2 regions of the Mesorhizobium sp. M0062 genome follow, and region 2 is predicted to be linked to the other one. Evidence: predicted binding sites of a transcription regulator. Region 2 holds the regulator's gene; the other holds the start of a gene.
The links. Region 2 encodes LexA, which represses DNA repair genes until DNA is damaged. Its sites were predicted from a motif close to TGTTCNNNNTGTGTTCNG; they were not measured.
Positions count from the first base shown of each region.

Region 1 (5,165 bases), on a different contig from region 2:
CCCCTGACATGCCAAAGGCCGCAAAGCCTTCATCTGGAGAAGCCCTGATGACCGATCGCGTCGAGATCGCCGGATTGCGGATTGCCCGCGAACTGCATGACTTTGTCGGCGAAGCGCTGCCGGGTACCGGTATTGCCGCGGACGTTTTCTGGAACGGCTTTTCGGCCATCGTGCATGATCTGGCGCCGAAGAACCGAGCGCTGTTGGCCAAACGCGACGCCATGCAGGAACAGATCGACGCCTGGCACCGCGCCAATGGCGCGCCCATCGATATGGAGGCCTACAAAAGCTTCTTGCGTGAGATCGGCTATCTCGTGCCCGAAGGGCCGGCCTTCTCCGTGACGACCGACAATGTCGACCCCGAGATCGCCAGCGTTGCCGGGCCGCAGCTGGTGGTGCCGGTGATGAATGCGCGTTATGCGATCAACGCCGCCAATGCCCGCTGGGGCTCGCTCTACGATGCGCTCTACGGCACCGACGCTATTGCCGAGACCGGTGGCGCCGAGAAGGGCAAAAGCTTCAACCCCGTGCGCGGCGCCAAGGTGGTTGCCTGGGCGAAGAGTTTTCTGGACGAGTCCGTGCCGCTCACCTCGGGCAAATGGGCCGGCGTGAACGGGCTGACGGTTTCGGGTGGCACCTTGCGGCTCGGCGCCGGCGCCAGCGGCACGACGCTGGCCAACCCGAAACAATTTGCCGGCTATCGCGGTGACGGCGCCAACCCGGAAGCCATCCTGCTGGTCCAGAACGGCCTGCACATCGAGATCCTCATCGACCGCACCAACCAGATCGGCCGCACCGACCCGGCCGGCATTGCCGACGTGATCCTGGAATCGGCGCTGACCACCATCCAGGACTGCGAGGATTCGGTCGCGGCGGTGGATGCCGAGGACAAGGTCATCGTCTACCGCAACTGGCTCGGCCTGATGAAGGGCGATCTGGCGGAGGAAATCAGCAAGGGCGGCAAAACCTTCACGCGCAAGCTCAATCCGGACCGCGCCTGGACCGCGCCCAGTGGTGGCGCGCTGAGCTTGCCCGGCCGCTCGCTGATGCTGGTGAGAAACGTCGGCCACCTGATGACCAATCCGGCCATCCTCGACCGCGATGGCAACGAGGTGCCGGAAGGCATCATGGATGCGGCGCTGACGGCGCTGATCGCGCTGCACGATGTCGGCGCCAAAGGGCGGCGGATGAACTCCCGCGCGGGCTCGATGTATGTGGTGAAGCCGAAGATGCATGGGCCGGAGGAAGTCGCCTTCGCAGTCGAGATTTTCGACCGCGTCGAAGCGCTGCTCGGTATGGCGGCAAACACCATCAAGATGGGCATCATGGACGAGGAGCGGCGCACCACCGTCAACCTCAAGGAGGCGATCCGCGCCGCGAAGGAACGCGTCGTGTTCATCAACACCGGCTTCCTCGACCGCACAGGCGACGAGATCCACACCTCGATGGAAGCCGGCCCGATGATCCGCAAGGGCGACATGAAGCAGGCCGCCTGGATTTCCGCCTACGAGGCGTGGAATGTCGACACCGGGCTCGAATGCGGGCTGGCCGGCCACGCCCAGATCGGCAAGGGCATGTGGGCGATGCCCGATCTGATGGCGGCGATGCTGGAACAGAAGATCGCGCATCCCAAGGCCGGCGCCAACACCGCCTGGGTGCCGTCGCCGACGGCGGCGACGCTGCACGCCACGCACTATCACAAGGTCGATGTCCACGCCGTCCAGGCGGCGCTCAAGAGCCGGCCGAAGGCGAAGCTCGATGATATATTGTCGGTGCCGGTGGCGGTGCGGCCGAACTGGACCCCCGACGAGATCCAGCGCGAGCTCGACAACAATGCGCAAGGCATTCTCGGCTATGTCGTGCGCTGGATCGACCAGGGCGTCGGCTGCTCGAAAGTGCCCGACATCAACGATGTCGGCCTGATGGAAGACCGCGCCACGCTGCGCATCTCCTCGCAGCACATCGCCAACTGGCTGCACCACAAGGTTTGCTCCGAAATTCAGGTGATGGATTCGCTGCGGCGCATGGCAGCGATCGTCGACCTCCAAAATGTCGGCGACCCGCTCTACCGCCCGATGGCCACCGACTTCGACGCTTCAATCGCCTTCCAGGCCGCCTGCGATCTGGTGTTCAAGGGCCGCGAGCTGCCCAACGGCTACACCGAGCCGGTGCTGCACAGGCGGAGGCTGGAGCTGAAGGCGAAAGAGCGGGCGAATTAGCGCCTGCGTTTCCCTCCCCTCAAGGGGAGGGTTACGCCGCCTGCGCTACCCGCTCCGACATCATGCGGTAGGAAATCGCCTCGGCCAGGTGAATGCGGCCGACGGTTTCGCTGGCGTCGAGGTCGGCCAGTGTGCGCGCCACTTTAAGCACGCGGTGATAGGCGCGCGCGGAAAAGCCGAGTTTCTCGCTGGCGTCTTTCAGCAGCGACAGGCCGGCTGCGTCCGGCGCGGCGATGTCCTCGATGACAGAAGGCGAGCAATGGGCGTTGGTGGTGGCGCTGGTGACGCCCAGCCGCTCGAAACGTTCGCGCTGGATGGTGCGGGCGCGCGCCACGCGCTGGGCGGCGGCTGCACTTTTCTCCGCCCGGTCGGGCCGGATCAGGTCGGCGGCCGAGACCGCCGGCACTTCGATCCTGAGGTCGATGCGGTCGAGCAGCGGGCCGGAGATGCGCGCCTGGTAGTCGGTGCGGCAGCGCTCGCCGCGCAGGCAGCGATAGCCGGGCTCGCCGGCCATGCCGCAACGGCACGGGTTCATCGCCGCCACCAGCTGGATGCGCGCTGGATAGGTGACGCGGTGGTTGGCGCGCGCGATCATGCAGTCGCCGGTCTCCAGCGGCTGGCGCAGCGCATCCAAGGTCTGCGGCGTGAATTCGGGAAACTCGTCGAGGAACAGGACGCCGTTATGGGCAAGCGATACTTCGCCCGGCCGCGCCCTGATGCCGCCGCCGACCATTGCCGCCATCGAGGCCGAATGGTGCGGTGCGCGGAACGGCCGCCGGTCGGTGAGCTTGCCTTCGCCGAGCTCGCCGGCCACCGAGGCGATCATCGAGACTTCAAGAAGTTCCTTGGGCGCCAGTGGTGGCAGAATTGAAGGCAGCCTCTGCGCCAGCATCGATTTTCCCGAGCCGGGAGGCCCGACCATCAACAGATTGTGGCCGCCGGCCGCCGCCACTTCCAGCGCCCGCTTGGCGCTTTCCTGGCCCTTGATGTCTGAAAGGTCGGGCAGGTCGCGGGCCGAGACATGGATGCCGGGCTCGGGCCGCGACAGCACCTGCGTGCCGCGAAAATGATTGGCGATGGCAATCAGGCTGCGCGGCGCCAATATGTCGAAATCCTTGCCCGCCCAGGCCGCTTCCGGCCCGCAGCCGAACGGGCAGATCAGGCCTTTTCCCTCGGCATTGGCGCCGATCGCCGCCGGCAGCGCGCCGGCCACCGCGGCAATGGTGCCGTCGAGCGACAATTCACCCAGCACGACATAAGACGCCAGCATATCGCCCGGAATGGCGCCGAGTGCCGCCATCAGGCCGAGCGCGATCGGCAGGTCGTAATGGCTCCCTTCCTTGGGCAGGTCGGCAGGCGCCAGGTTGACCGTCACCTTCTTCGACGGCATTGACAGGCCCGAAGCGTGCAGCGCCGCCTGCACCCGCTCGCGGCTTTCGGCCACCGCCTTGTCGGCCAGGCCGACAATCTGCATGCCGACCTTGCCCGGCGCGATCATCACCTGGACATCGACCGGTACGGCCTCGATGCCCTGGAAAGCAACCGTGCGAACCCGCGCCACCATCTTGCTTTGCCCCCGGATATCAGCTCGCCTCGGCCTTGTGGTTCAGACCGCGAGCGACGTCAGGACAAGACAACCATAGATTTCAGGCCAAGGCAAGAACATTACAGGAACATGCATTCGTGGTGGTTGCAGCGCGCTGTGCCGGTTGCAAAAACGGAAGATGGTTGAGCAAAATGGAACGGCTGCTCCGCCTCCTCGACCGCGTTAACAAAGGCGACTAGGCCCTTCGGCAATCTGAGGGTGTTGCTTCTAAGCGGTGATGAAGGCATCGACCGAACCTGAAAGCGATCGATCGATCGCGACCTGCGGTGGAAGCCACTCCATGACAGGATATCTGAAAGGCCAAGGCAGGGCGATCCGGCGCGAAGAGCCGCTCTCCAGAAAAATCTCGTTTACAAGGTCTATGAACCGCCCGCGGTCTCGTTCGATTCGTTTCAAAGTTTGCGAACGAATGTAATCCCGGGGAATTCGTCGCTCCTTCAGCGCTAAGACAGCCTCCGCGATGGATCGAGGATCGGGTGGAACTGTAAGCGAATAGTCATCATCCAGATAAAGGTCTCGGCCGCCATGGTTCGGCGTCGTGACCACTGGAAGCCCCGCGAGAAGATATTCCGTGCTTGCGAACATTGGTCCTTCCAGGTGAGAGAGACAGATTCCCACGGCTGCACGATTTAGATGCGTGTTCACCTGAGCCGGTGCCAATCGGACAGGCTTGCCGGTGCCGTCAAACTCGTTGATAAAGACGTGATGCGGCGCGAGCTCCCTATGCCGATTTATTCGCGCTCTTTCCGACTCCGTCGTGGAGGATCCGCTTGAATCTCGATAGAAGACAAATGCGCAACGCTGGATGCCAAGCGACAAGTCATGGCGCTTCCACGGAGCCAGCTGCGCATTGTAGATTGCATCAAATTCTACAGGGACGTCATCGAGAGGCCTGAATATGTGTTCGGAGGTTGTTGACGTCTTGTTGTGCAGGACGGCGGCCTCGCCGGACTGGTTCAACAGATCAGCCTCTGGCTGAGTGTTGGAAAGGAAGATTAGCGAGTGACGGGGGTTCTTGAGTCTATGCAGAACGGCATAGGTCCGGATGGTTTTGACGCTAGCACTGTTTTCGATGGACCAGGTTGGCGAGATGAGAAACCAGGCGCGGTGGCTGCGTGGACGGAAAGGCATATGACTTGCTAATCCGAGCGGCGTACCGGACATTCCCGAATAGGATATGAACGGATCGTCCGACAGCAAACTGGCCTGAAGAGCAGGTTGCGACTTCGCGGAAGGGTGCCCTTTTCTGAGGTTGTGGCCATGACGCAGCATGGCTCTGACAATCTCGAATTTGGTAGGAGGGCGATACCCGTGCTGTAGGGTCAACATGCGGCAATTGC
Region 1 is NZ_JAMYUO010000010.1:115,741-120,905, forward strand. Features, by position in the region: gene NKJ64_RS14660 (malate synthase G) at 48-2,219, shown strand; gene NKJ64_RS14665 (YifB family Mg chelatase-like AAA ATPase) at 2,251-3,783, opposite strand; gene NKJ64_RS14670 (glycosyltransferase) at 4,033-5,097, opposite strand.
Region 1: the regulator LexA is predicted to act here: its motif matches at 3,878-3,895, upstream of NKJ64_RS14665 (YifB family Mg chelatase-like AAA ATPase).

Region 2 (5,165 bases):
TCATCATTTATTTCTCGCTGGCCGGCGAGCCCGGCTTTGCGCAGCCAATCGCCATTGTGGTGCTGGCGACATGTTGCGCCCTCGCCACGCGATCGCGGCCGAGGACGCATCTGTTCTGCATGGCCGCGATGCTGTGCGCGCTCGGCGTCGTCGCCGCCAAAGTCGAGACTTGGCGCGCCGGAACGCAGATGCTCGGCTCCGAGATTCAGACACGGCTGACCGGCCGCGTCGTCAGTCTCGAACAGATGGAAAGCGGCCGCATCAGGCTGACGCTCGATGTGGTTTCGACCGCTTACCCCGAGCTGCGCTACGCCCCGGAGCGGGTCAGGCTCTCGGCGCGGACCGTTCCCGCCGATATGACCGCCGGCTCCCTGATCACCGGCTATGCCAGGCTGTTGCCGCCGACCGGTCCGGTGCGGCCGGAGAGCTACGATTTCTCCTTCGACAGCTATTTCACCGGTATCGGCGGCAGCGGCTTCTTTCTCGGCAATCCGAAAACCATTGCTACGCAGGGACCGCCGCCGCTGACCGCGCGGCTCTCCTCGGCAATCGAGAACGCGCGCGAAAACATTGCCGACCATATCAGGGGCAAAATCGGCGGCGCCGAAGGCGAGATTGCCGCGGCGTTGATTGTCGGGGTGCGCGCCGGCATCCCGGACGAGGTCAACGAAGCGATGCGGCGCACCGGCATCTACCACATCATCTCCATCTCCGGCCTGCACATGGCGCTGGTTGCCGGCACCATCATGGCGTTGCTGCGTGGCGCCTTTGCGCTGTTTCCCGATTTCTCTTCGCGCCGCCCAGTCAAGAAATATGCAGCAGTGGCAGCACTCGTCTCCATCGCCGCCTATCTCGTCATTTCAGGCGTCGTGGTTGCCGCCGAGCGCAGCTTCATCATGCTGGCGGTCATGCTTGTCGCCGTGCTGTTTGATCGCGCCGCACTCACCATGCGCAATCTGGCGATCTCCGCCATTGCCGTCATCCTGGTGTCGCCGCACGAGGTGGTCGGTCCCAGCTTCCAGATGTCGTTTGCTGCCACCGCCGCCCTTGTCGGCGCCTATGCCGGCGGGGCCGATTACCGCGCCGACAAGGTGAGAACGCCGCCGGCAAAGCGCTCCTTCGTCGGCTTCCTGTCGCGAAAATTCGCGCTGGCCATGGGCGGCCTCGCCATGACCTCGATCATCGCCGGCAGTGCAACCTTGCTGTTCGCCATCTGGCATTTTCAGCGTGTGTCGCCGCTCAGCCTGATCGCCAATCTGGCCGTGATGCCGATTGTTTCGTTGATCGTCATGCCTTTTGCCGTGCTCAGCGCACTGGCGATGCCGTTCGGCGCCGACGGGCCGTTCCTCTATGTGATGGGCAAGGGTCTGATGGCGATGATCGCTATATCGGCCTGGATTTCCGAGCGCTCGCCGGTCGACGCCGTCGGGCTGATCTCCATCCGCTCGGTGCTGTTGGTGGCGGTCGCCCTCGTCATCGCCACCATGGCCACCACCTGGCTCAGGTTGGCGGCCGTGCCTTGCGCGCTGGCCGGCCTGTTGACGGTGCCGCAGGTGCTTACGCCCGACGTGCTCATATCCGAGGATGCGCATCTGGTGGCCATGCCGATCGGTGGCGGCGAACTCGCCCTCAACCGCGAACGCTCCAACGAATTCACCACGGACAATTGGAAACGGGCGCTGCGGGCCAAAACCATTATCCCACCTGAGATTTTCGAGGCAACAGATACGCGGTTCGATCTCGATCCGCTCGATCTGCCGCCCGGCTCGCCCTTCTATTGCACCGGCGATCTCTGTATCGCCCGGCACCCTTCCGGAGCCATTGTAGCGCTTGCGAAAGACCGCAAGACGGCGCGGCCGGCCTGTGCCTTCGCGAGCCTGATCGTCATCGATGACGCCACCGCCTACAATCCGTGCCGCGACCCGCTGGTGCTGGTCGTGACGAAGAAACAGCTGGCCCGCGACGGCAGCGCCGCCGTCTTCTTCGATCCGCAATCGGCAGCTGCAGCGCCAACCATCCGCTTCGCCGTCGACAAGCCGTATCGCCCCTGGCACGAGCAACGCCGCTTCTCCCGCGAAGCGCGCGGCCTGCCGCCTTACAACCAGCGTGAAAAGTACAAACCCAAGCCGGCTCAGTAGCGCCGGATCAATCCGACAAGCTTGCCCTGCACCTTCACCCTGTCCGGTCCAAAAATGCGGGTCTCGTAGGCCGGGTTGGCGGCTTCCAGGGCGATCGAGGCGCCCTTGCGGCGGAAGCGTTTCAGGGTCGCTTCCTCATCGTCGACCAACGCCACCACGATCTCGCCGGGGCTGGCTGTGTCGGCATTGCGGATGATGACCGTGTCGCCATCGAAAATGCCGGCCTCGATCATCGAATCGCCCTTGACCTCGAGCGCGTAGTGTTCGCCGCCCATGATCATATCGGGCGGCACCGAGATCGAATGGGTCTGATGCTGGATGGCGTCGATCGGCACGCCGGCGGCGATGCGTCCCATAACCGGGATTGAAATCGCGGAAACGGCATCGTCATTGCCGGCCGACATCGAACGCGACGGCGAGCCCGGCTTGATCTGGCGGCCGAGACCGCCTTGGCCCAACGCGCCTTGTCCTTGGCCGCCTTGCCCTTGGCCGGTTTGACCAAGACTGCCCTGAATGACGCTCGGCGAAAACTTCCTCGCCGCATTGAGGCCTGGTGCGATCGAGTCGGGCAGCCGCAGCACTTCCAGCGCGCGCGCCCGGTTCGGCAGCCGGCGAATGAAACCGCGCTCCTCAAGCGCCGTGATCAGGCGGTGGATGCCGGACTTGGAGGCGAGGTCGAGCGCTTCCTTCATCTCGTCGAAGGACGGCGGGATTCCGCTCTCCTTCAGGCGTTCATGGATGAACATCAGAAGCTCATGTTGTTTGCGCGTCAGCATCGCGGCCCCCAAGGGTTCTGAAACCAGAATCAGAAAAAACAAACCCAGAACAAACACTATCTGTTCCAGTTGTGTTCCGCAACCTTTTAAAGTTTAATGAATGTGTTGACGTTTTGTTCAGCGTAACGTTCGGCGCTGCGAGCGCCGCTCGTAGTCGTTGGCCGGCAACGGGGTGAAACGAAGACAAAGTGCCCTGCGTCGTCGGCTACGATCGCCGCTTCCTTTTCGGACGGGGCTGCGCAGCATCCGCGCCGGGTTCACTCTGGGCATAGACCTGCAGCGTGTAGCCGATGTGAGCGGTCATCAGAGTTTTCGCACGTTCGACGTCGCGATCGAGGGCCGCTTCCATCAGGGCGGTATGGTGTTCGATCGCCACGGCGTCGCGCAGGGCCGCCACGGCCTTCCGGTGGCCATCCGTGCGGCCGGCGGCGGCGCGCAGCGTCGGGGCCAGACCCAGAAAGCGGTGATGGCGATGCAATTGGTCGGAAATCGTCGCATTGAAGCGCAGCAGCCAGCTGGATGTCGCGGCACTGAGCAGCGCCGCATGGAAGGCATCGTGTTTTTCGTACCACGCGTCGACCGCATCATCCGATGGATCGTCGAGAACAGACCCGCACCGTGAGAGACGATAGTGGGCGGCAACGACCGCGTCTTCCCACTCACGGTCGCCCTCCTCGATCGATTCCACCAGCAGGGGCAGTTCGACCACCAGCCGCGCACGCGCCAAATCCTCGAGCTCCGCCCGAGAGACGGGAGCGACCGCAAACCCGCGGTTGCTGATGGCGGTCACAAGCCGTTCCGCCTCCAGCCGCGACAGCGCCTCGCGCAACGGCGTCCAGCCGATGCCGTAGGTGTTGCGCAGCGTGCTCAGCTTCAACGGCGCGGCAGGCGCCAGCCGGGTCGCAAGAATATCGCGCCTGAGCAGGCGATAGGCCGCTTCCGTCTTCGAGGTCTGCTCGTCATCCAGCATCGTGATCCATCAGACATAAACGCTCGGCGGATCATTATATATCAAAGCCTTTCAATGGGTGAATTATATATAATGTTTGACAGTTCAAGGGCGACCACTCAAGATCGCCGGCATGTTTGGGCGGCAGGCTCCGCCGCGCGCGTTTGTCCATGGAGGGGCGCCGGATCATGAGCACGACACCCGATCTCGCTACAATCGAAGCAATGGATGCCGCCGATCCGCTGCGCTCGATGCGCGAACGCTTTGTCTTGCCGCAAGGCGTGATTTATCTCGACGGCAATTCCCTGGGCGCCGCGTCAGCGGTCGTCTTCAGCGAACTGCAGCAGGCCGCCACGCAGGAATGGGCGCACGATCTCATTCGCGCCTGGAACACCGCCGGCTGGTTCAACATGCCGGTGGAACTCGGAGATCAGCTCGGGCGACTGATCGGCGCGGCTGATGGGCAGACGGTGGTCTGCGACACAACCTCGATCAACATCTACAAGCTGCTGCACGCAGCGCTCGGCATGCGGCCGGATCGGTCGGTCATCGTTGCCGAGGGCGACAGTTTCCCGACCGACCTCTACATGGCCGAAGGCGTCGCCTCGACCCGGCCGGGAACGCGGCTGCGGCTGGAGGGCGTCGACGCGGCCGCAATCGAGGAGCTGATCGACGACAGCGTTGCCGTCATCCTGGTCAACCACGTCAACTACAAATCCGGCCAGTTGCGCGACATGGCGGCGCTGACGCGCAAGGCACATGACGCCGGCGCGCTGATCATCTGGGATCTCTGCCACACGGCCGGCGCCTTGCCGGTCGAACTTGACCGTGCCAATGCCGATTTCGCCGTCGGCTGCACCTACAAATACCTCAATGGCGGCCCGGGCTCGCCAGCCTTCATCTACGCGGCCGAGCGCCACCATGACGATGCCCACCAGCCGCTCAGCGGCTGGTGGGGCCATGCGCGGCCCTTTGCCTTCGAGCAGGGCTTTGCCGTCGGCAGCGGCATTCGCCGCTTCCTGTGCGGAACGCAGCCGGTGCTGTCGATGCGGGCGCTCAAGGGCGCGCTCGATATCTGGAACGACGTCGATATGGCGGCGGTGCGCAGAAAAAGCATCGCGCTGACCGACCTGTTTATCCAGCTCGTCGAAGCCAGATGCGGCGCCTACGGGCTTGAACTGGAAAGTCCTCGCGACGGCAGCCAGCGCGGCAGCCAGGTGTCGTTCCTCCATCCGCATGGCTATCAGGTGATGCGCGCGCTGATCGAGCGCGGCGTGATCGGCGATTTCCGGGCGCCGTCGA
Region 2 is NZ_JAMYUO010000006.1:250,314-255,478, reverse strand. Features, by position in the region: gene NKJ64_RS10600 (ComEC/Rec2 family competence protein) at 1-2,138, shown strand, start outside; gene lexA (transcriptional repressor LexA) at 2,132-2,914, opposite strand; gene NKJ64_RS10590 (GntR family transcriptional regulator) at 3,120-3,884, opposite strand; gene kynU (kynureninase) at 4,052-5,165, shown strand, end outside.